One region of the Neomoorella humiferrea genome, then DNA from elsewhere that is predicted to be linked to it. Evidence: riboswitches for the same ligand, from Rfam matches in the RefSeq annotation. Region 1 holds a riboswitch; each other region holds the start of a gene.
The links. A riboswitch is a leader RNA that binds a small molecule or an ion and turns the genes downstream of it on or off. The one in region 1 is predicted to bind cyclic di-GMP.
Positions count from the first base shown of each region.

Region 1 (5,772 bases):
TATAGTATTAGGATTTATTTACTGATATCGCAGATGGGGGGAATCGTTTTGCTTCGTCACCGCTTAAGGTTAGCCCTGACAACCCTTTTATTTTTCCTGACCCTGGCCTTCAGTCCCTTTATAGGAACGGCCAGGGCGGATAATGGTCTGCTGCTGTCTACGGCCTTTCCGGGCATAGAAGCCCAACCCGGGGAAACGGTAACCTTTCCCCTGGAGCTAAGCAACAGCGGGGCACCCCAGAAGGTCGATCTAAAGATCGTTTCGGCCCCGAAGGGATGGCAGGCCCTCTTTAAAGGGGGCGGTATGGTTGTCAGCCAGGCCTTTGCTTCTACAGATAAGCCGGCAAATGTGGATTTTCAGGTAGAGGTACCAGCCGACGCCCAACCCGGTAAATACGCCTTTGTGGTCCAGGCCGCCGGTCCCCAGGCCACTTCTCGCCTTGAACTGCAGGTGATTATAAAAGAGGTGGCCTCCGGCAGCGACAAAATGACCACCGACTATCCGGTATTGAGCGGCACTAGCAGCACTAGCTTTCAATTCCGGGTGACCCTGACCAACAATGGTGCCCAAGAACGTTCCTACAGCCTCGGCGCCCAAGCCCCTCCCGGCTGGCAGGTAACCTTTAGCCCGGCCTATGACAGCAAGCAGATAGCCAGTTTAAGCCTCGGTCCAGGCAAAAGTCAGGACCTGGATGTAACCGTTAAGCCTCCCCAGGACGTTAAGGCGGGGACCTATAACATCCCTGTCGAGGCCATAGCGGGAAGCAGCAAAGCCGGGGTGGTACTGAAGGTTAACATAACCGGCACTTATAGTTTGGAATTGACCACACCTACTGGGCGGTTGAATGCCGATGCCATCGCCGGAAAGGACAGCCCGGTAACCCTGGTGGTAAAGAACAACGGGAGCGCCGATCTGGCCAACATTACCTTTGCCGCCAATGCGGCCAGCGGCTGGGCGGTAACCTTTAAGCCGGAGAAGATCGACCTCCTGCCGGCCGGCGCCAGTCAGCAAGTTACGGCCTTTATCAAACCGTCGCCCAAGGCCATTGCCGGCGACTATGTGGTGAGTCTCACCGCCAGCACCCAGGAAACGAGCGGCACCGCCGATTTGCGCGTAACGGTGAAGACTTCGACCCTGTGGGGCCTGGTAGGTGTGATCCTGGTTCTTGCCGTTATTGGCGCCGTAGGGTGGATTTTCCGGAAGTACGGACGGCGATAGCCATGGCAACACAAGAAGCAGTCATTGTCACCAAAAACCTTACCAAGCGCTATGGTGCTATAACTGCCGTCCAGGATCTCAACCTGGAAATCAGAGAAGGGGAGATATTCGGTCTCCTCGGCCCCAATGGCGCCGGCAAGACGACGACGATATTAATGCTTCTTGGGTTGACCGAGCCGACGTCCGGGCAGGCCCTGGTAAAGGGCCTGGACGCCACCCGTCACCCCCTGGAGGTTAAGAGGATAGTGGGCTATCTCCCCGACAATGTCGGTTTCTACGACGACCTTACGGCCCGGGAGAACCTCCTCTATACCGCCGGGTTGAACCAAATTCCCCCGGCAGAAGCTGAAAAGCGCGTGGCCCTGTGCCTGGAACAGGTGGGCTTAGGCAATGAAGCTAACCGCAAGGTGAAGGAGTTTTCGCGCGGGATGCGCCAGCGGCTGGGGATTGCCGACGTCATGGTCAAGGATCCTGACGTCATTATCCTCGATGAGCCCACCTTGGGTATAGACCCCGAAGGGGTGCGGGAGCTGCTGTCCCTCATTGTGCGCCTGTCCCGGGAGGGAGGTAAAACGGTCCTCCTTTCTTCCCATCTCCTGCACCAGGTACAGCAGATATGCGACCGGGTAGGAATATTTGTAGGCGGCAGGCTTCTGGCGGTTGGACCGGTGGCTTTATTGGGACAGCAAGTTATGGCCGGAAAGCCTCTGGAGGTCGAGCTTCAGGCCGCTCCTGACGACGACGGGCTCATGGCCGCCCTCGGCTCCCTGCAGGGGGTAACCGGCGTCGAGCGCCAGGGGGCCTATATCCGCCTCCGCTGCGCTCCCGGTTGCGACGTCCGTTCGGAACTCACACCCTATCTCGCAGGCAGAGGCTATACCCTTTTATACCTTCGGGCACGGGGTTATGATTTGGACGACATTTACCGCCAGTATTTCCAGGGGGAGGGATATAATGACGGTCTGGCATAAGGTGCGCGATTGGCTCCACTGGTTCCGGGAGCAGGAATGGTCGAGCGGTGGTTTGCAAACCGTATTTCGCAAGGAACTGGCGGACCATTTGAGCAGCACCCGTTTTACCATCTTGGTTTCGCTGGTGGCCGTAGCAGGTATAGGTGCCTTTTACGTTGCAGCGCAAAACATTCGCTCTGTGGCTGGGGAAACAGATCCGGAATTTATCTTCCTCCGCCTGTTTACCACCGGTGGCGGTTCCTTGCCCCCCTTTGTCACTTTTGTATCGTTTTTAGGCCCCTTGTTAGGGTTGGCCCTGGGCTTTGACGCCATCAACGGCGAGCATAATAAACGCACCTTGAGCCGGCTCCTGGCCCAGCCGATTTACCGGGATGACGTCATTAACGGCAAGTTTCTGGCCGGGCTTGCTGTTCTTGCCGTGGTCATCCTGGCCCTGGGATTTCTAGTTGCCGGATTGGGATTGATGCTAATCGGCGTACCACCTACGGCCGAGGAATTGGGGCGGCTGTTGATCTATCTTCTGGTAACCATAGTTTATGTAGCCTTCTGGTTGAGCGTATCCCTGCTCTTTTCCTTGTTATTCCGGCAGACGGCTACTTCGGCCCTGGCGGGCATTGCCCTGTGGCTCTTTTTTGCCCTTTTTGTTGGAATGCTGGCAGGTCTTGTCGCCGACGGCCTTTTGCCGGCGAGCGAAGATGCCGCACCGGCCCGCATCTTGCAAAATGCCGTTTTAAAACAAAATTTAAGCCGCCTTTCGACGACCAACCTCTATGATGAAGCCACGGTAACTCTCTTAAATCCAGGGGTGCGGACCCTGGGGCCCGTCATGGTGGAACAGCTGGAAGGAGCCATACCAGGCCCTCTGCCCTTGGGTCAGAGTCTGCTCCTCATCTGGCCCCATATGGTAAGTCTTTTAGCGGCCACAATGTTGATCTTCGCCCTGGCTTATTACTACTTTATGCGTCAGGAAATAAGGGCAGGATGAGCCGGCGAAACGCCTTCGCCGGCTTTCTTCTTTTTCGTTAAAAACTGTTGACAAATGTCGTCAAGATATAGTAAATTAAAAAACGCTTGCCAGCGTTTTACATACCTGCAGCCGTTACCGCTCAAGGCAAACCCGTCGAAAGGCGGGGGCGCAAAGCTACGGGCCTAAGTCCCTTTTTTAGGGGATAAGGCAGCCGGGCCGCCGGAGGCTGGTTCTCGGCGGCCGCCTAGAGGGGCGGCCTTTAAATTTTGGTAAAAGGGGGGATAGGTCGTCCCCGGGAGCCAATTTTGCCCTTGGGGGAGAACGACCATTTTAAACTTATGAAGGGAAAATCGACAGGAAGCCTGCGGATTAGAATGACCCTCTTTTTTGGGGCCATCGTGCTGGTAGGCTGTCTGGTGCTGACCCTGGTGAGCCAGAACCGCGCGAGTTTAACTCTGGATGCCGCAGCCAGGGAAGCTATGGAAAAGATTATTGAGCAGGCCGCAGCAACCGTGAACAGCCGTGTACAAGCAAGGATGTATGTTGTGGAAACCATGGCCAATATGGAGATAATTCGCGGCCGTGTCGGCGAACGGGAAGCCACCCTGGAAGATAAGCTTAAAGCCCTGCAGCAGGAGTTGAAGGCAACAGAAGGCATGGGCTTCAGGCGTTTCGGCATTGCCGATAAAGAGGGAAACGCCTTCTATACCGACGGCAGCAAGGCCAACATTGCTGATCGGGAACATTTCCGGGCTGCTCTGGAGGGTAAGACCTTCGTTTCCAGCACCATTGTCAGTAAAATCGACAAATCCGTCATCTTCGCCTACACCACACCCATTCGCCATTATGCCACCAATGAAATAATCGGGGTATTAATCGGTATAGTTGACGCGTCCCAGTTCAGCCAGCTCATCAGCGATATTACATACGGCCGCAGCGGGTATGCCTTTGCCGTAGATAAAACAGGCAAGACTATCGGTCATAAGGATCAAGAAAAAGTTGCCGCAGAAGAAAATATCCTGAAGGCGAGCCAAAGCGATTCCTCCCTCGCTTCCCTGGCGGAAGTCATCGCCAGGATGGCGCAAGGGGAAAAGGGGGTAGGGGCATACACCTACCAGGGACAGAAGAAAATGGTCGCCTTTGCGCCAGTCAGCAGCACCGGGTGGTCCCTGGCCATCGCCGCCCCCGAAGTCGAGGTGCTGGAGAGAACGGCCGGCCTCAAATGGTACCTTATGACGTTATCATTGATAATCATTGCGGCGGCCCTCCTTTTGACCTTTATTATGGCGCGGGCCATAACAAATCCGATAAAACTGGCCGTGGATGAGCTGGGCCATCTGGCCGCCGGCGACTTCACCCGGACGGTGCCGGACAGGTTTTTAAAGATGCGGGATGAAATCGGCCGGCTCATGGTGGCAGTTAATACCCTGCAGACCAACCTGAAACCCCTCCTGGCCGGGGTAAAGGAAGAGGCAAAAACCCTGGCCGGCAGTTCCGAAGGGTTGAATGCTGCCGCCGAAGAGATTGCCGCTTCTTCCGGCGAGGTGGCCAAGGCTGTTCAGCAGGTGGCCTCCGGAGCGTCCGAGCAGGCAGGTCACCTGCAGGAGATATTGGGTCTGGTGGAAAATATAAATTCCAACCTTGAAAAGGTATACAGCGCCGTGGGCAGCGTCAAGGCCAACACCGAAGAAACCTCCAGGCTGGCCGGGGAGGGCAAGGCGGAGCTGGACGTCCTTATAAATTCTATTAAGGGCGTACGGGAGGCCTTTAACACAGTTACCGATAAAATTACAGGGCTCCAGGGGGCGGTAAATCAGGTAAGCGAGATCCTGGCCGTGATCAACGGCATTGCCGAGCAAACCAACCTTTTGGCCTTGAACGCAGCCATCGAGGCGGCGCGCGCTGGAGAAGCCGGGCGCGGGTTTGCGGTGGTTGCCGAAGAGGTTCGTAAGCTGGCGGAACAATCCCGTGCATCCTCTGATAAAATCGGGGAACTTTTGGCAACCATAACTTCCGGCACCGACGAGGTTGTAAGCACCTCGGAGGAAGTAAAAGGGCAAATAATGGTGCAGCTGGATAATGTAGAAAAAACGGTGGCGTCCTTTGACCGCATTTTAAGTTCTGTAGCCGCCGTGGCCCCCATGATCGAAGAGACCTATCGCCAGGTCGACGGCACAGTGCAGGCCAAGGACGTTATGCTCGACCGCATCCAGAGCATCAGCGCTGTGGCGGAGGAAACTTCTGCTTCGGCCGAGGAAATATCGGCTTCCGCCGAAGAACTGTCGGCCTCTACCCAGGAAATAGCCTCCACCGCCCAGGATGTCCTTAGGATAGCCAAACGCTTAGAAGAACAGGTGGAACGTTTCAAGGTATGAAAAAAGGAGGCAGTTTTGCCCGGCGCCCTGCGACTTTAACGGTTAGGCGCCGGGCAAAAATTCAGTTGCACAAGCCCTAGCGACCACTACCGGTTGTTTTATTGTTTTAGCCCGGGAAGAAGCCAGGCTGGCCAAATTTACCAGATATTTAATTATGTAGTCGGCATCGTTATGGGCGCGGCGGAGTTCTTCACAAGCGCCGCCCGCGATACCGGCAGAAACGGTGACCTCTATCTTGTCC
Region 1 is NZ_CP136419.1:1,481,029-1,486,800, reverse strand. It holds gene MHFGQ_RS07695 (NEW3 domain-containing protein) at 49-1,218, shown strand; gene MHFGQ_RS07690 (ABC transporter ATP-binding protein) at 1,221-2,189, shown strand; gene MHFGQ_RS07685 (ABC transporter permease) at 2,173-3,174, shown strand; cyclic di-GMP riboswitch class I at 3,290-3,380, shown strand; gene MHFGQ_RS07680 (methyl-accepting chemotaxis protein) at 3,423-5,531, shown strand; gene MHFGQ_RS07675 (GGDEF domain-containing protein) at 5,574-5,772, opposite strand, start outside.

Region 2 (5,772 bases), 1.2 Mb from region 1:
GACTTGACGATGTTCGCCAGGGTGTCGGCGTCTTCGCGGCTCACCAGAACCAGGGTAAAGGTGTCGTCAAACCGTTCGGCTTCTAAATCCTGGGTATGGGGTATGCTTTTGATTATCTCACCGACATCCTTAAGATTGTTGAAAACGAGGTAGGCCCGCGCCCCCTTCATCTGGCATCCTTGCTCCAGGCGCACCTGGATCTCATAAGGATTGAACCCTTTCACCTGGGCGGCGCGAATGACATTTTCCTCTATATCATCTAATGTTAAGTTGTGCCCGCCGCCCTTTTCCGCGGCATCCCCCGCCGCCTTTTGGGGGGCTAAAACGCTCTCCAGGCGGGCAACGACATCGTCTATTTCCCCGGATTCGCCACTGCCGGCGGCCAGGCCGTCTTTTAACAACCGCAGTCTATCCAGACTGGCCAGCAGAACGTCGATTATTTCCCGGTTAACGGCCATTTTGCCCTGACGGAGTAGGTCAAGGACGTTTTCCATACGATGGGTCAGGGTGGCCAGGCGGTTAAAACCCATAGAAGCCGAGGAACCTTTGAGGGTGTGGGCCGCCCGGAAAATGGTATTCAACAATTCAATGTCGTCTGGGGACTGCTCCAGCTTGACAATAGCTTCATCCAGCTGCTGCAGCTGTTCTTCTGCTTCGTCAAGGAAAATGCCCAGATACTGGGACATATCCAGTTCGCTCATTGTCCATCCACTCCGGCCGCCATACCCTGTTCTAGCTGACGCTGTTCGCTTTCCTGTAGAACCCGTTCCAGATCTAAAAGGATAATCAACCGTTCATTCCATTTCCCCACGCCTTTTAAATAGGCCACATCAATACCGCTGATCATGGAAGGAGGCGGTTCAATGCTGGCCACCGGCAGGCGTAGAACTTCAGAAACGGAATCGACGATCATGCCGACGGTTACCCGCCCCATCTCTACCACCATGATCCTCGTGTTATTCGTGACCTCGCCCTGGGGCAAATGGAAGCGTTTGTGAAGGTCGATCACGGGGATGATGCGACCGCGCAGGTTTATTACCCCTTCTATAAAGGCCGGGGTTCGCGGAATCGGAGTAATGTTCTGCATGCGAATGATTTCCTGGACGTAGTTGATGTCGACGCCATATGTTTCGCCGGCCAGCTGAAAAACTACCAGCTGCACTTCGGCCGCCGTTCCGTTTGCCACTTATAGCTCACCTCTCTTTATGATGGTTATTTCCGCATATAGAGTTTAATTCCTGCAAAAAAAGTATATTTTTATCTTTCCGGGTCAGGCTAAAAATAGATTAGACCGCTTGAAGGATGTGGAAAATATGCCTCCGCGCATTAAATGTCGGGTAGCCAATTGCATCTACTGGCAGGACGGCACCTGCGGCGCCGAAAGCATAACCGTGGCCGTTCAAGGAACGCCCAATAACTCCAGCGCCAAAAACGATCGCGACACCGAATGCGAAACCTTCCAGGCCCGGGCATGAGGCGGTCCTTTAAAGTTTGAAACTGGCCACCGCCCTTTCCAGCTCACCGGCGGCCGTCGCCAGCTGCCGGGCCGCCTGGCTGATCTGGTCTACAGCCGCCGTCTGCTCTTCGGTGGAAGCGGAAACCTCCTGGGTGCTGGCGGCCATCTCTTCTATACCGGCGGCTATGCTCTCCACCCGGCCCTTTACCTGCCGGGAGCCGGCGTACATTTCTTCGGACTTGGACGCCACGTTTTTAATTTTACCTACCAGGGTGGCGACGGCTTCGGCAATGGCCGCGAAGGCCGTGCCTGTCTGGCCTACCACTTCCGCCCCCCGGCGAACGTCGGCGGTGCCTTCGGCCATGCCGGCCACGACGCGCTCTGTCTCGCGCTGAATTTCGGCAATCAGGCCGACGATCTCTTTGGCGGCACCCGCCGCCTGCTCGGCCAGCTTGCGTACCTCTTCGGCCACTACGGCAAAGCCGCGGCCCTGCTCCCCGGCCCTGGCCGCTTCAATGGCAGCGTTGAGGGCCAGGAGATTGGTCTGCTCGGCGATGCCGGAGATAACGCCGACAATCTGGCCTATCTGCCGGGAACGGCTGCCCAATTCTTCAATGGCTGCAGCCAGCTCTTTCATCCTGCTGGTAATGGCCTCCATTTGACGGGTGGCCTCTTTCACCGCCAGTTCGCCTTCGGCGGCCTTCGCCGCTGCCTGTTCGGAAGCGGCGGCCATCTCCTCGGCATTGCGGTGCACTTCTTCTACCCGGGCCACCTGGGCGTCGGTCGCCGCCGCTGTCTCGCTGACATGGCGGGCCTGGTCTTCGGCACCTTTGGCCATTTCCTGGGTGGTGGCCGCCACCTGGCGGGCGGCCTCTCCCAGTTCCTGAGACATACGCGCCAAATCCCGGCTGGCCGCAGTCACCTGTTCCGTCATTGTGCGCACCCGGCCGATGAGCCGGCGCAGGTTGTCGCCCATGGCGTTGAAGGCCGCGGACAATTTGCCCACTTCGTCATTGGCGAAAATCTTGAGGGGTTCGGCGGTGAGGTCCCCTTCCGCAATGCGCGCAGCGTAGGCGGCCAATCTGCCTAGAGCCCTGGAAATCATGCGGCTGATGAGCCAGGCCACCGCCAGGGCCAATAGAAGGGCCAGAATGAGGCCGCTGATGAGGGCGGAACGCGCCGCGGTGACGGCTGCGGCCAGCCGTTCTTCGGCCGTTTTATTTTGATCGCCCATCTCTTTAGCCAAATGGTTGCCAATATTATTGAGGTTGTCCAGGGAGGCCCCCATCTGGAAGCTTAATATGGGCAAGGCTGCCAGGCGGTCGGCCTGGCTGGTATTGACGATGCTGTTTTTAAAGGTATCGTTGAAGCTCTTGGCGGCCTGGGTCATGGCCGCAAGGTACCCGGCTGTTTGCCCGTCGAGCTGCCGTCCTTCAAGGGCGGCGCGGGCGTCGTTGAAACGCTGCATGGCCTCGTCAAAAGCATTGATATGTGTCGCGGAGCCATTGATTATGTAATCGGTGGCCCGGCGGTAAGCATCCCAGACGGCATTGCTCATCTCATTAAAAAGCATGTTTTCTTCGTGGGTCTGAATGACTTCCCGAGAAATAGCGTCAATTTCCTGCAGGCTGAAGTTTACATAGGCCACCACGGCAACAAATATCAAAATCACAAGGGAAAATCCGGCCAACAATTTCGCGCCCAATCGAACGCGGCTAAAATATCCCCCTCCGCCTTTAGCCTTAAGACTCGGGAATGCCCCGGGCGTTTCGCCGCCTCTCTGTCCCTTTTCCTCCTTCTTTTTCCTTAATAATCGGCCCATATACTTGCAGCTCCCCTCCGGTTGTTAAAATAATAAAGGCCACCCCCTGGGTAGCCCCGTTCCACCCGCGGCAACTGGCTGTCCTGGCCCTTACCGGGCTTTAGACCCTGTAGCTTTGCGCCCCTGCCTTTCGACAGGTTTGCCTTTTTTCGGGGAATTTTTTCTATTTTCGCCTTAAATTATACCCCAGGGGGCGGCATTATGCAAGATATGCCAATTAAGAATTTCTTTGCTATTCTTCCATGCCTCCTGCCGCCATTAACTCGGAAACCGTCACCAGCTCGTACCCCTTTTCCCTAAGCCTTTTTACCAGGAGGGGGAGGGCCGCCAGAGTTCCGGGATGACCTTCGTGGAGAAGGATGATGCTCCCGTCCCGCACATTATTCATGACGTTTTTGACGATGGCGTCCGGACCAGGGTTGGACCAGTCGCGGGGGTCGATGTTCCAGGTCACCGTTTTTAATTTTAATTCCGTAGCCGCGGTAAGCAGATCGTCACTTAAGGCTCCATAGGGAGGGCGAAAATATTTAATCTGCCCGCCGCTTATTTCCTCCAGGACAAAGGCGGCCTGCCTCAAGTCGGCTTGGGCCTCTTTAAAGGGAACCTTGCTTAAGTTGGCGTGGCGCCACGAATGGCTGGCTACTTCGTGCCCCCCGGTAAGAACCGCCTGCACCAGCTGGGGAAAGGCCTGCGCCTGCCGCCCGACCAGGAAAAAGGTCGCCGGGGTTTTGGTGGCTGCCAGCACTGCTAAATAGCGCTCCGTCCATCGAGGAAAAGGGCCGTCGTCAAAGGTGAGGGCCACCCGGCGTCCGGCATTTGGTACCTGGCGCAGGGGCCGGGACGGTTCTACACGTTCTGCAGGATGAGTTTCCGTAGGATAAGGTTTTAACCCTTCCGGTCCATTGGATAACCCCGGAGGGGAGGTTTCCGGCAATGCCTCCATAAAAACGTATGGAAATACGCCGTCTTCCCGGTACCAGGACGCACCGGCGATAGTAGCGACGACTGACATTAAGGCCGCCAGGGTAATCACGTAACATAGCCGCAGCAATACCTCGGCCCAAACCGCCCTGGCATGCCTGCCGACACCCTCCGCCCGAAGCCAGCGCTCCTCAACAATTTTCCCTGCCTGTCCCATTTCTCGGACCGCCTTCCCGCCCGCAAGTCTTTCGTCCTTCTACATAATTAGACGTTTTTCCAGCAAGTTAGTTCCGTAGATATGAGTGAAAATTAAAGGCCGTCGCCCCGTAGTATTTTAAAATAGTGAGCAGGGCCTTCTGAGTGAGGATCTCATAACGATAATAGCGCTGGATATAAGATAGGGCCTGCCGCAGTACTTCCCCGCCGACGGCCTGTTCCATTTCCAGCCAGAAAAGGGCGCCGCGATTATACACGGCCCGACGGTATGCCTGTTCGTCGCCGTATTCCTCCAAGGATAAATCAACGGGTTGCCCTGTCAGGGCCCCCAGACGTTTGATTTCGTCCAGTTTGGTCTGATAAAGGGCGGTGTTAAAGTTACGGTAAAACATAAGGGTGCTGTACTCGGCAAGGCCTTCGTCAATCCAGGCGGAACGGACGCTGTCGTTGCCCACCAGATTGTACCACCACTGATGGGCGACTTCGTGGACGACGGTGGCGGGATTAAAACCTTTGCGGTTGCTGATAATAATAAAGCCGGGGTATTCCATACCTGCCAGGTCATCGAGGGGAACAAAGGCCAGATGCAGGTAACTGTAGGGGTAAGTTCCGAAGACGCGCTGGAAAAAATCTAAAGCCCGTTCTGCCGCGTCGAGGGCCGCCATCGCCGGCTCATCCCTGGCGGCCATCACCAGCTGCACCAGACCCGCCTGACGTGTGATAAAATCCCAACCGGCAGCGGCCGTAAAAGCAAACTCGCGGATGGGTTGGTCGCTGTTAAAGGTCCAGATGACCTGGCCTTTTTCTTCCCATTTTCCCGTTTCCCGTCCAGAGGCCAAAACCTGGTAACCGGTAGGTACCGTCAGGCGGACGCGATAATAAGCGGAACCGGCAAAATAAGGTTCACCAAAATAGGCGGAGGCCATCCCCTGCCAACTGCCCGCGACATAAGGAGCAAGTATAGGATACCATCCTGCCGCCATCAAGGTAGCCCCCGTCCGCCCGAGGCGCCCGGAAGCGCCGTCTTGTATCTTTGTAGTAAAGGAAATGGCCACGAAGATGGTTTCCTGCGGTGCAAGAACGGCCGGCAGGAATACTTCCAGGGTACTGCCTTTAGTGTTAAAGGTAACTGGTCGATTGTTTACGCTCACTCTGCTAACTGTTATCTGACTGCCCTTGCCATAGGGGGCATTGGCGGGAAGGTTGAAATACAGTTTTTCCAGGGATAGAAGGTTGGGGTTTTGGTAGGCCAGAAAAAGTCTGCCTGCCAGCTGGCCCAGATTGGGATCATATGATGCCTGGAGGTCGTAGACGGGATAATAACGAAAATGCAGCCCCTTCCCGCCTTGAAGGGATG
Region 2 is NZ_CP136419.1:297,552-303,323, reverse strand. It holds gene MHFGQ_RS01620 (chemotaxis protein CheA) at 1-701, opposite strand, end outside; gene MHFGQ_RS01615 (chemotaxis protein CheW) at 698-1,186, opposite strand; gene MHFGQ_RS01610 (DUF1540 domain-containing protein) at 1,314-1,475, shown strand; gene MHFGQ_RS01605 (methyl-accepting chemotaxis protein) at 1,485-3,128, opposite strand; cyclic di-GMP riboswitch class I at 3,345-3,432, opposite strand; gene MHFGQ_RS01600 (polysaccharide deacetylase family protein) at 3,511-4,416, opposite strand; gene MHFGQ_RS01595 (M1 family aminopeptidase) at 4,484-5,772, opposite strand, start outside.
Region 2: it holds a riboswitch for cyclic di-GMP, as region 1 does, so the genes downstream of both, MHFGQ_RS01605 (methyl-accepting chemotaxis protein) here and MHFGQ_RS07680 (methyl-accepting chemotaxis protein) in region 1, are expected to answer to the same signal.

Region 3 (5,772 bases), 1.2 Mb from region 1:
GCCACCGGTATCCAGGGACATTTAATATTCACCCCCGGTTACCTTGCTCTGATCGCTACAATCTAAAAGTTCTTCCATACCTACGAGCCGGAAAACTTCGGCAATCTCCGGACAGGGGTTAATAACCCGTACCTCACCCCCCTTCATTGACCACCGGCGCTGTATTTCTAATAAACCCCTGAGACCTGTAGAATCTATAAAGGATACCCCTGCCAGGTTTATTTCCAATTGCCGCTCTCCTTCCTGCACTTCTGCTGCTTGCTCCAGCTTGGCCAGTGTTTCCATGTCTAACTCCCCTTTAAGGTTTAAACAGCGCCCATTATCGCCCTTGGTCACAGTGATTGCCAGCATAATATCGCTCCTTCTCTTTCTTTACTTAAGAAGCTGGAGAACAGATTTCTTTATCTTCACCTGCTGATTGATGGAAATCCAGAACCAGGGTGGTTCCCCTGGAACCGGTAGTTAGATAAACTTTATCAGCATAATAAAGCATTAAAGTAAACCCGCAACCAAGAGAATTTTGGGTGGAGTAATGTCGCATTAAAGCCGCTTTGGGTAAATCTTTTATCTTAATTCCCTGGCCCTGGTCTTGAATAATTATCCGGATGGTCGCATCCGTCTGCCGGACCACCCATTCACCACCCGTAGCATGTTTTAAGGTATTGGTCAAAGCCTCCGTTAAAGATAAAGCCATGCCGTGCGCACGGGCGCTAAAAGCCGCGGGTAACAGACTGCATAACTTGTTGCGAGCCAAAGCTATGTCAGCAGCCTTGTTAACTACTCCCCTTGCCAGTTCCTTCCCCTGGGATAATACAGCTACCATTTCTTCTGAAGTCAAAAGCTGCAGGCGCCCATTGGTGACGGCAGCCACGGCTTCCCGGTAGGCCACCATCTCCTGGCGGCGCATCTGCCTTTCCTTTTCAATAATTTCGGTAAGATCAAAGGCCACCAGGCCCCCTGCCCGGGAGTCAAGGGGTATCCCGTGCAGGTCATAAATCCTTTTACCGTCTTCACTTACTATTACTTCCCGGCAATGGGTTCCCCGGTCTATTGCCTGGCGCATTAAATTTTCTATTGCCGGCAGGGGCAGTTCCAGGTCAGCCTGTCCTGTCAGATGGCGAAACCGCCCCTTTTCGTAACGCATCACCTTGCCCAACCGCATGGCGTTAAAAATCTCCGAGCTTTCTAACTCGGCACGCAGTCGTTCTTTAACCAGCTCCTGTAAATGGGCGGGAACTAATTGGGATACTTGCTCAATGAAGTCCCCGGTGCTATCCGTCAGCAAACGGTATTCTTCATTACCCAGGCGGCTGGCTGTTTCCTCACCCCGGTAAACAGCTAAAATGTCAAAAAGGTGGATGTTGCCCTTGCCCCTGGTGGGTACCCCTGCAACATCCAGGCTGAGATGCTGCTGTAAATAAATTCGATATTGACCGGGAACGGGAGCTTGGGTTTCCAGGCCCAGTTCCATGGTATTCAATACGAGGATACGGCCAGCATAACGTTTACCATCGGCGGCAACCAGGCTAATGCCTATGGGCACCGGTGGCTTCCGGCGTAAAGGGCCGGGACTCATGAAATAATCGCAATCGACGCAAGAACGATTTGGGGTCTTGCGGGTACACTGGCTACACTCCTGCACACCTGCCCCCCTCCACTGCTCTAGTTTTTAGTCAGGTTTAAAAATTCTCTTTCTCCCATAAAGAGAGGTTTTTCCTTTCTTTTCCCTTCTTGTAACTTATAAATGCTTAACACCAACTTGTCCAACCAGTGACTTTGGGCAATTATTAAAGGATGGGTAAGATCGCCGTAAATCTTAATTAACCTCGCGAGCCATTCTTTTTCTACTTCGATTTGCCTGGCAAGGGTGCGGGGTTCCTGGTAGGTTGCCGGTTCGTAGGTGGCCTTTTGCCTTAAGACGGTTAATATGTCCGGGTCAAATTGCAATCCTTTCCCGCTATGTATTTCCATCAGGGCTTCACTAATTGCAATCGCCTTACGATATGGGCGCGACGCCGTCATGGCATCCAAAGCGTCGGCGATGGTTACTATCCTGGCCAGCAGGGGGATCTGTTCATATTTAAGGCCGGCATAACCGTTTCCATTCCACCATTCATGATGGTAGCGAATAACTGCTACCACCTCATCGTTGCCCCCTCTTTGTTCCACCCAGTCGGCCCCATAGTCGGTATGCTTTTTCATCTGCCCCCATTCTGCCTCTGTCAGTGGCCCCGGTTTCGTCAATATCTCCAAACTTACATGCATTTTGCCGGCATCATGCAAGAGGGCACCCGTTAACACGTCCTGGCAATGACGGGCTTCTATTCCCAGCTCCATGGCTATCCTTAAGGCAAAGTTGGCCACCGCAGCTGAGTGTAAGTACAGGGCCGGCCAGTACCGGCGAATCTCTAGTAAAATTTTGGTAACCATATCCCTTTGCATAAACCCGCCCCCCGCCTTCCTTCCATCTAGAAATAGCAAAGGCAGCCACGAGCAATTTGCCTGGCTGCCCTTTAAACCCTTTAAAAGTTAAGGAAAAATTAAAAACCGACTTTAAAGTGGCAGCCTGGCAGTCATACCAACATAGTGGCTACAGACCCATGGCTTTGCGTCCCACCCTTTCGAGTGGTTTGCCCTTAAACACTTTAATTTATTTGCTTTAAGAGATAGATATCTCTTAGGGAACCCTGGGAGCGAGGGAGAAGGAACGGTGACGGTAGTCCAATCACCCCCGGATATTTCTCCCAAAAAATTACATGGAAATTTTCGTTCCTGGAGGTGTTATGGAAGGTAACAGTGGAGAGGTTGGAAGGAATGTTATTGGCAATAATTTTAAGGGGGCTAATAGAGGGGAGATCTTTTTCCAAATATTTACAATCAAGGCATATAATCCCCCCCCCCCCCCCCCCATTGGCTATTTTTGTTTTTTATGTTAATTTCTGTTATACACTTTGCCAGCACAGAAATTATCCTCCAATCAGTTGCTATAATATTTTTTATTCGACCTCGCTCAACAAATTCCTTCTCTTAGGAAAAAGTAATGTCAATTTACCCCTGCCGCAAATTGCTAGTTATCTTACCTTCTGAGTGCCCAGGGCCTTCTCCAGGTCAAGAATATGTTCCTGCTCCACTACGGCAATTTTCCTGATGACCTGGGCGACGTCGTACAATTTTAAGGCTTCCAGTTGTTCAATACGCTGCAGTTAACGGTTCGGGGCGTCATACTCGACCCCCAGTCCTGGCGCAACATTTCGACGTCATTGAGGGAGATTTTGATTTCCTGCACCTGGACCGTCGGGATGCCGCCAAGTTACTGGATTTTGTCACTCAGCTTTACGGCATGTTCGTGTTCATCCCGGGCATGCTGAAGCCCTTCATCAATAATGGCCACATACTGGGGAGCGGTAAGCATGCTGGCGTGCTGGATATACTGGATCATGGCTGCATATTCCCAGGACAGGTCCAGGTTGAGGAGCTTGATGATCTGCTCGATGGTCACGGGAACACTTCTATAGTTTTCCTAGCAAAGCTGCCCATGAAAGTTTATCCATATTTATAAAGGATGCCGAAGCCGCCGCGGGGATAACGCCAGTCGATGTTATCATGGGCACAGCCATAGCGGCAGGTGCCGCATTCCACACAACCCTCGTAGGCCGTTTCGATCCTCTCCTCCCTGTCATTCCAAACATATACCCGGGCCGGACAAATAAAGGTGCATGGCTTGCCTTCACAGTGACGGCAAACTTCCCGGTCTTTGATCCTTAAGTGAGGGTGTTTATCCGTCTGGTAGCGGTTGAGGAAAAGTTTATCTTCCAGGCGCATCATCCCATCACCTTCCAGAGGCGGTAAAGGTCCCCGGCCAGTTGTATACGGCTGCGTTCGGCCGTAATTTCCCTCCAAATGCGCTTCTGCTTTTCCCGCTTGGGTACATTGTCGACGGTCAAGAACTCCCTGGCCGCCCGGGAAAGGAGTTGGGGGTAAAGGATGAAAAAGTGGGGATTTTGGTCAAAGAAAAAGGGAGCATCTTGATACTTTTTTAGATCTTGCAAGACAAAGCTCTCCTCCAGCATATCTCGGTAGCGCGCTAGGGTGGCCGCGCTGTAGTCGCCCTTTTCCCGGGCGGCCAGGACGGCCTGCGCCGCCAGCAATCCGGAAGTCATGGCAAGATTCGACCCCTCGCGGTGGATGCCGTTGACCAGCATGGCGGCGTCGCCGACCACCAGAACGCCGTTACCATAGAGCCTGGGAATGGCCCGGTAGCCGCCTTCAGGAATCAGGTGGGCCTGGTATTCCCTAATCTCGCCGCCGCTCAACAACCGCCGGATCATGGGATGACTTTTTAAGTGCTCCAGGAGATCGTTGGGGTTTAAACGCCGCCGGATGAGGCTCGAAAGGAGAACACCCACCCCTACGGATAGGGAGTCTTTGTTGGTATAGATAAAGGCCGTGCCCATCATGCCCTTGGTGGCGTCTCCCAAAAGTTCGATGGTACAACCCTGGCCTTCTTCCAGGTTAAAGCGGTCTTCAATCTTTTCCCGGGGCAGAGCAATGATTTCTTTCACGGCTACAGCCAGCTGGTTGGTATTGGTGCCGTCTTTTTTCAGGCCTGCTTTTTGGGTTAAAAGGGAGTTGGCGCCTTCGGCGATTATTACCACATCGGCACGGACGTCACCTTCGGCCCGTCCCGTCTTCACCCCTACGACGCGGTCCTTCTCCCAGAGGAGGTCCTCGACAACGGTTTCATTGATCAAGAGGGCCCCGGCCGCCACAGCCTGTGCCGCCAGCCAGCGGTCGAAGCGGGCCCTTAAAACGGTAAAGGCGTTGTACGGCTCGGCGCCAAAGACAGTATTTTTATACCCCAGGGTCAGGGCCGCGTCATCAGTCAGCAACCACAAGCGCTGTTCAACCACCGGCCGCTCTAGGGGCGCCTCACGGTAAAACCCGGGAACCACCGCTTCGGTGGGGTGGCGGTAAAGGACCCCGCCCATAACGTTCTTGCTTCCCGGATGCTCGCCGCGTTCGAAAATAACTACCTCCACCCCGGCCCGGGCCAGGACAATGGCCGCCGCCAGGCCCGCGGGCCCGGCTCCGACTACGACTGCCTCAAACCTTAAAGCCATAATCTTGCCCCCTGCACACTTAATATGAACCGGAACCTTCCGCCCCGGGGGCTCTACCCGGCCCCGGTGCCGGATCCAGACGAAGACGAAATTCCGCCGTTAAAGCCGGAACTACTTCCCGGAAATCGCCGACGATGCCATAGGTGGCAATTTTAAAAATGGGGGCATCAGGGTCATTGTTAACGGCCACGATGACATCGGCGCCCTGCATACCCACCAGGTGCTGGATGGCCCCGGAAATGCCGATGGCAAAATAAATCTTCGGGCGCACCGTGACTCCCGTCTGTCCTACCTGATACTCCGGAGGCAGCCACCCGGCTTCTACCGCCGCCCTGGACGCAGCCAGGGTGCCGCCCAGGACACCTGCCAGTTCTTCCAGAAGGGCAAAATTCTCTTTCGACCCAACACCGCGCCCGCCGGCGACGATAATCTCCGCCCGATCGAGATAGACGGCTTTATTTTTTTCGGTAATAATTTCGATAACCTCGGCCCGGGCCTCATCTGCATCAAAGGTCACATCCACCCGCACCAGTTCGCCCCGGCGGCCCTCCCGGCGGGACGGCATGGGCATGACCCGTGGTCGCACCGTGGCCATCTGGGGGCGGTGACGGCGGCAGAGAATGGTGGCCATAACGTTGCCGCCAAAGGCCGG
Region 3 is NZ_CP136419.1:55,797-61,568, reverse strand. It holds gene MHFGQ_RS00365 (PP2C family protein-serine/threonine phosphatase) at 1-21, opposite strand, end outside; gene MHFGQ_RS00360 (STAS domain-containing protein) at 22-351, opposite strand; gene MHFGQ_RS00355 (ATP-binding protein) at 377-1,642, opposite strand; gene MHFGQ_RS00350 (HD domain-containing phosphohydrolase) at 1,663-2,442, opposite strand; cyclic di-GMP riboswitch class I at 2,558-2,645, opposite strand; gene MHFGQ_RS00345 (ferritin-like domain-containing protein) at 3,311-3,499, opposite strand; gene MHFGQ_RS00340 (4Fe-4S dicluster domain-containing protein) at 3,544-3,822, opposite strand; gene MHFGQ_RS00335 (FAD-dependent oxidoreductase) at 3,822-5,120, opposite strand; gene MHFGQ_RS00330 (electron transfer flavoprotein subunit alpha/FixB family protein) at 5,140-5,772, opposite strand, start outside.
Region 3: it holds a riboswitch for cyclic di-GMP, as region 1 does, so the genes downstream of both, MHFGQ_RS00350 (HD domain-containing phosphohydrolase) here and MHFGQ_RS07680 (methyl-accepting chemotaxis protein) in region 1, are expected to answer to the same signal.

Region 4 (5,772 bases), 1.2 Mb from region 1:
CCCCTTTTTCACGGCAGATCTGCATGATCTGCTGGGCCTGACGGTCGAGGCCGGCATCCCAACCGTCCACTTCAATTAAAAGAATTGCCCCTGCCTCTATCGGCAGGCCGATGTGCAGCCAGTCTTCAACGGCATTGATGATTTTATTGTCCATAAGTTCCAAAGTACAGGGTATAATACCGTGGGCGATAATGGCAGACACCGATTCACCGGCGTCTTCAAGGGTATTGTATATTGCCAACATAGTGCGGTTGGCGCGCGGCGCCGGCGACAGTTTGCAGATTATCTTGGTGGCAATGCCCAGGTTGCCTTCTGAACCGATCAACAGGGCATTAAGGTTAAGCTCCTGGGCTATCGGTTCCACCTTGCCGCCTAGTTGTACAATTTCCCCGTTGGACAAAACTAGTTCCATGCCGATAATATAATCTTTGGTAAGGCCGTACTTAATGCCGCGCATACCGCCCGAATTTTCTCCCAGGTTGCCGCCCATGGTCGACACCTTCTGGCTGGCAGGATCGGGCATGTAAACCAGGCCGTAAGGGGCGACGGCCTTCTGCAACTCCATATTGGTCACGCCCGGTTCTACAACCGCCACGCGATTTTCCGGATCGATTTCCAGGATACGGTTCATCCTGGTCATGACGATAACTATGCCTCCACGCTGGGGCACGGCGCCGCCGCTCAAGCAAGTACCCCCGCCGCGGGGAGTCACGGGAATTTTTTTGCTGCTGGCCAGCTTCAGAATGGCCGCGATCTGCTGGGCATTCTGAACATAGACTACTACTTCCGGCGACCCGTAAACCAGGGAGGCGTCATACATGTAGGTATTTAATGACACTTTGGAGGTCAACACATTATCTTTCCCGACAATTCTTACCAATTCGTTCAGGGTTGATTGATCGATCATTAATTAACCCCTCTCCCTTCCCCTTTTTAAAAATCTTGACCAAGGCCATAATTTTATAGCTAACACCGCTTAAAACGGTGGACCCAGGGTAAGATAATAAAGTTTTTAGCTTCTCTTTTACCGCCCCCAGTCTATTTTGTTAATAATATCACAAAGAGTTAATATTCATTTATTTAAATCTATCAGTAGCTTTGAACAGGTGTCAAGAATTCTCTGGCTTATAAAACCCTTCAGGCCGACGAAAAAAAACCGGTCTGAAGGTCTTTCACCATTTTTCGTAAACTAGCTTCCTGTCTTATGGTCTAACCAGCAGACAGGAAAAATTACAGCAGTTCTTCCCCCTTTACGACTTCGGCTTCGGTCACAAAGCCTCCGGCCGGTATTTTTTCCATATTGCCGCCATACTGCACCCGCCGCACCAGGAGGGCTCCATCTCCAGTTGCTACGGCGAACCCTTCTTCAGGTATTACATCAATTATCCTGCCCGGTGCACCACACCCGCTAATGGGAGAGGCCTCCCATATTTTCAACTTTTCTCCCCGGAAGGTCGTCCAGGCCCCCGGGCTGGGGTTGGAACCGCGGATTAAATTGTAAATCTTCTGCGTGCTTTGCCGCCAATCAATCCTTACATCCGCCTCTTTTATCACCGGTTGATAGGAAGCCAGGCTTTCATCCTGGGGTACAGGGTTTGCCTTCCCTTCCCGGATCAAGCGGACGGCTTCGGCCACCATTTGCACGCCTAAGGGATAAAGTTTTTCAAAATATAGGGATTTCACCGTATCATCGGGATCGATGGCCACTTTTCGCTGCAGGATTATCGGTCCGGTATCGATGCCGGCATCTATTTGGTGGATGGTGACGCCCGTTTCCGTTTCACCGTTGATAATGGCCCAGTTCATGGCGCTGCCGCCACGGTATTTGGGCAGCAGTGAAGGATGATAATTAATGCCGCCGTGGGTGGCCAGATCGATCATGGCCTTGGGGACGATATCGGTTACAAAGGCCAGTACCAGCAAATCAGGTCTTAGGTTTTCAACCCATTTCAGGGCTTCCGGCTCCTTCAAACGTGCCGGCTGCAAGAGGGGCAGGCCGCGCTCCAGGGCCAGCTCTTTAACCGGGTTAGGCCCTTTTTGCCCCGGCCGGTCCGGTACGGTAAGGACGCCGACTACTTCTTCCCCCTGATCAAGGAGGGCCTTAAGGCAGTCTTTGCCAAAAGGAGCCTGACCGATAAAAACGATACGCAAAAAATTTTCCCCTCCCTTTTCCTTTACCCCTGCAGGGTAGCCAGGGGTTTCTCTTTCTCCAATTTTAATATATCCTTAACACATTGAACCTGTCAATGATTTTATGGGGCCGCCGTCCGGCCGCCCCATGCTTTACCTCCAGTTATTGCACAATAAAACCCCTCACCTAATAAGGCAGGGGTTTTATTGCCGCTTTAAGCGGCAGGTATTGAGGAGGTCGTTGGAACTGGCGCTGGATTGGAAGGAAGAGTTGTCGTACCAGTACTATTTGTATTGTCAGCGGTGGGTACTGTTTCCGTAGAGGTCGATACTTCTGTTGTAGTCGAATTGGTACTCGATGATGTTTCCGGAGCCGTTGATGTCGGTGATTCCGTCGTCTCTCCTGTACCTTCTTCAACATCAATATCGCCAGTTTCTATGTCGCTATCATTATTGTCGCCAACATCGATGTCGCCAGTGGCGTCATTATAATTTACTTTTTCTTTAAATACTTCACTTAAGAACCTCAAGGGCACAAAAGTACGGTTGCTAATTAATAGAGCCGGAACATCTAAATTCATTTTTGTTCCATTAACCGTTACTTCCGTGCTGCCAAGGATAAGTACTACGGTAACCCCATTTTTGGTTATGGTTACGGTATTGGTTGCCTCATCCCAGTTAACAGTTGCACCCAGGCCTTCCGTAACCGCCCTGACAGGGATCAGAGTGCGGCCGGATTTAATTACTGGCGGTACATCAAATTTTATCTCTTTATTTTTTACCCGAATCCGGCCTCGGAATTTTTCCAAACCTTCATTTTGGACTTCTTCTGTTATCTGTTCCCTTTTCCTATTTTGATCTTTTAGCCCCTTACTACTTGTAATCCCGGACTCTTCTTGCATCTCTCTTTCTTGCTGGTTCACTTCAGTTTCTAATTTGCTATCGTCTTTTAAATTGCTATCTTCCCTTTCAACCCCGGCGTTAACATAAGACCGATAATCAGTCTTCCCTGCGGCGGCCGCCCCATAATGGCTAGCTTTATGACTACTGTTACCCTTGCCCGGATAAGCGTAAGCTATACCGGCATATAAGAATAGGCCGGCCATGGCCACCACACCAATTAGTTTTTTGTACTTCATTCAACTTACCTCCTTCGAAAACTCCTAAAAAAATTAGACAACCCGCATTAACCGGAGTTGCCCATAATCGTTAGCCAATTACGTATGATTTACCCGGCAACCCGGCTGCCATGACCTGTTAAGGTTTTAGGCCCGTGGCTTTGCGCCCCTGCCTTTCGGTCAGGTTCGCCTTTTGCGGTTTTCATTAATATTAATCGTCACTTTTAATTATTTCTTGACCGTCGTGACCCCCGCAGGATGACGGCTTTCGCCGCAGGTTAGCCGGCATTTCACGATTGACCTGGAGTATCCCGCCCCCTGCCGTCGCGCCTTTCGATCCAGATAGCGGCATCGGGGCAAACGAGCTGGCACTTTTTACAGGCTATGCAGGGTTTGCCGTGACCGGGCTCTACCACCGGGGTGCCGAAGGCCCCCAGTTGTTTAGCCCAGCCGATAGTATCTACTGGGCACTTCTCGATACAGAGGCCGCAGCCCTTGCACAGGGCTGGAAACAGGTGAAATATCCCTTTACCGTTTTCTGTGGTAATGGCCTTAAAAACTGAGCTCAAAATCCTTCGCCCCTTTAAACATTCGTACGTTTACTGCTAACTCCTTGCTTCTGCCTGCCAATATCGTAGCCTCGCGCCAGGGCGCGGTAGTTTAGCTCCCTAAGATTCGGGTCCTGGGCAAACTTGTGGCCCAACTGGCGTTCCAGGGCCTGTTGTACATCTTCTACTTTCAAAAAACCCGTGATGCCTACCAGCACTCCCAGGATGATAACGTTAAAGACACGGGGATGCATTTCCTCCTGGGCTATGAATAGGGCCGGGACGGCCAGACGCCTCTGTTTTTCCCCGTAAACCCGCCGCACGTCGTCTTCCAGACCGCCCTCATAAACCAGTAAAGTCTTCTCGCCTACATACTGCCGTACCCGTTCCACGGCCCGGGTGCTCAAAGCTACCACTATATCGCCGGTAGTAAATTTAGGCGCACTCACCGGCTCCCTGCTTATCTGGACAAAGGCCACCGAAACGCCGCCCCGCTGCTCCACGCCGAAATTGGGGATATACAGGGCCTGGAAGCCGGCCCGATAGGACGCTTCGGTGATGATCTCGGCCGCCGCCTGCACCCCCTGCCCGCCTTCCCCGGCTAGGGCGATTTTAAGATTAAAGTCCACGGGGAGGCACCTCCCGCAAGCGTCCGGACGGTTTTTCGTCCGGCGTCCTGAATTCCCCGATAGGAAAATAAGCCGTCATTTCTTCTTCCACAAAACGCCAGGTAGCTGCGGCATTGGTGTGCCAGTTGGTAGGACAGGACGACAGGGCCTCGATAAAGGCGATGCCTCGGCCTTCCACCTGGTTCTGCAGGCCCTTCTGGATAAAGTTTTTTAACTGGACGATATTGGCGATGCTCCCCCGGGCTACGTAGGCCCCCGGCGGGGCGATGGCCGCCACCAGTTCCGGTCCCAGGATGGGCCGTCCGGTGAGGCCGGCGTCGCGGCCGTAGGGGGTTGTTTCCGTCTTCTGGCCCGGCAGGGTAGTCGGGGCCATCTGGCCGCCAGTCATGGCGTAAACGGTGTTGTTGACCACGATAATGGTCACCAGGTCGTTGCGGGCGGCGCTGCTGACCAGGTGCTGGGCGCCGATGGCGTAGGCGCCGCCGTCGCCCATGTAGGAAACAACTACTAATTCCGGCCGCGCCCGTTTGATGCCCACCAGTACCGGCGTAGTGCGGCCGTGGTGGGTCTGGACGGTGTCCAGGTTGAAAAAGTCCCAAGAAAGGAGAGAACAGCCGATGTCGCACCCGAAAATAGTGCGTTCCTGGATACCAAGGGCGTCGATGGCTTCGCCCAGGGCCTTGAGGACAATGCCGTGGCCGCAACCGGGACAAAATTTGTGGGGCTTGGTTTCCAGCCGCCAGACCCGGGGCATTTGCGGTTGGACGGCGATGGCCATTAGATCAGCTCCTTTTCATGGACAAATTCCACTATTTCTTCCAGTGTTATTCCCATTCCCGGGCGCAGGTACCCGGTGACCGGCGTAGATATACCGTAAAGCCCGGCCTGGACCTGTCTTTTCAGCTGGCCGTAGGCCGATTCTACCACCAGGATATGGCGGGCCCGGCCGGCCAGGGGCCTTAAAGGTTCCGCCGGAAAGGGCCGTAAGGTGATGGGGCGGAAATAGCCAGCTTTGTAACCCCTTTCCCGCAAGACGGCAACGGCCGCCCGGGCGGCCCGGGAAACGACCCCGTGGGCGATAATCAGCAGTTCGGCGTCATCGACGGCATATACGTCCCACTCCATCACCTGGGGCGCCACAGAATCGTAGGCCTTTATGGCTTTCATCAATACTTCGTAAAGCTCTTCTTCCAGGTTGTAGGTATTGCGCAGGTGGGCCGGTTCGCGTTCTTCTCCCGGCAGGCCCGGCAGACCAACCATGGGGCGGCACGGTTCCATAGTAATGCCCCGGGTTTCGGGATCAAAAATGGTTACCGGCTCCCGCATTTTTGATTGATATCCGTCCCC
Region 4 is NZ_CP136419.1:30,442-36,213, reverse strand. It holds gene MHFGQ_RS00225 (FAD-binding oxidoreductase) at 1-907, opposite strand, end outside; gene fmt (methionyl-tRNA formyltransferase) at 1,231-2,151, opposite strand; gene MHFGQ_RS00215 (copper amine oxidase N-terminal domain-containing protein) at 2,346-3,269, opposite strand; cyclic di-GMP riboswitch class I at 3,362-3,449, opposite strand; gene MHFGQ_RS00210 (4Fe-4S dicluster domain-containing protein) at 3,539-3,817, opposite strand; gene MHFGQ_RS00205 (2-oxoacid:acceptor oxidoreductase family protein) at 3,832-4,425, opposite strand; gene MHFGQ_RS00200 (thiamine pyrophosphate-dependent enzyme) at 4,415-5,203, opposite strand; gene MHFGQ_RS00195 (ferredoxin oxidoreductase) at 5,203-5,772, opposite strand, start outside.
Region 4: it holds a riboswitch for cyclic di-GMP, as region 1 does, so the genes downstream of both, MHFGQ_RS00215 (copper amine oxidase N-terminal domain-containing protein) here and MHFGQ_RS07680 (methyl-accepting chemotaxis protein) in region 1, are expected to answer to the same signal.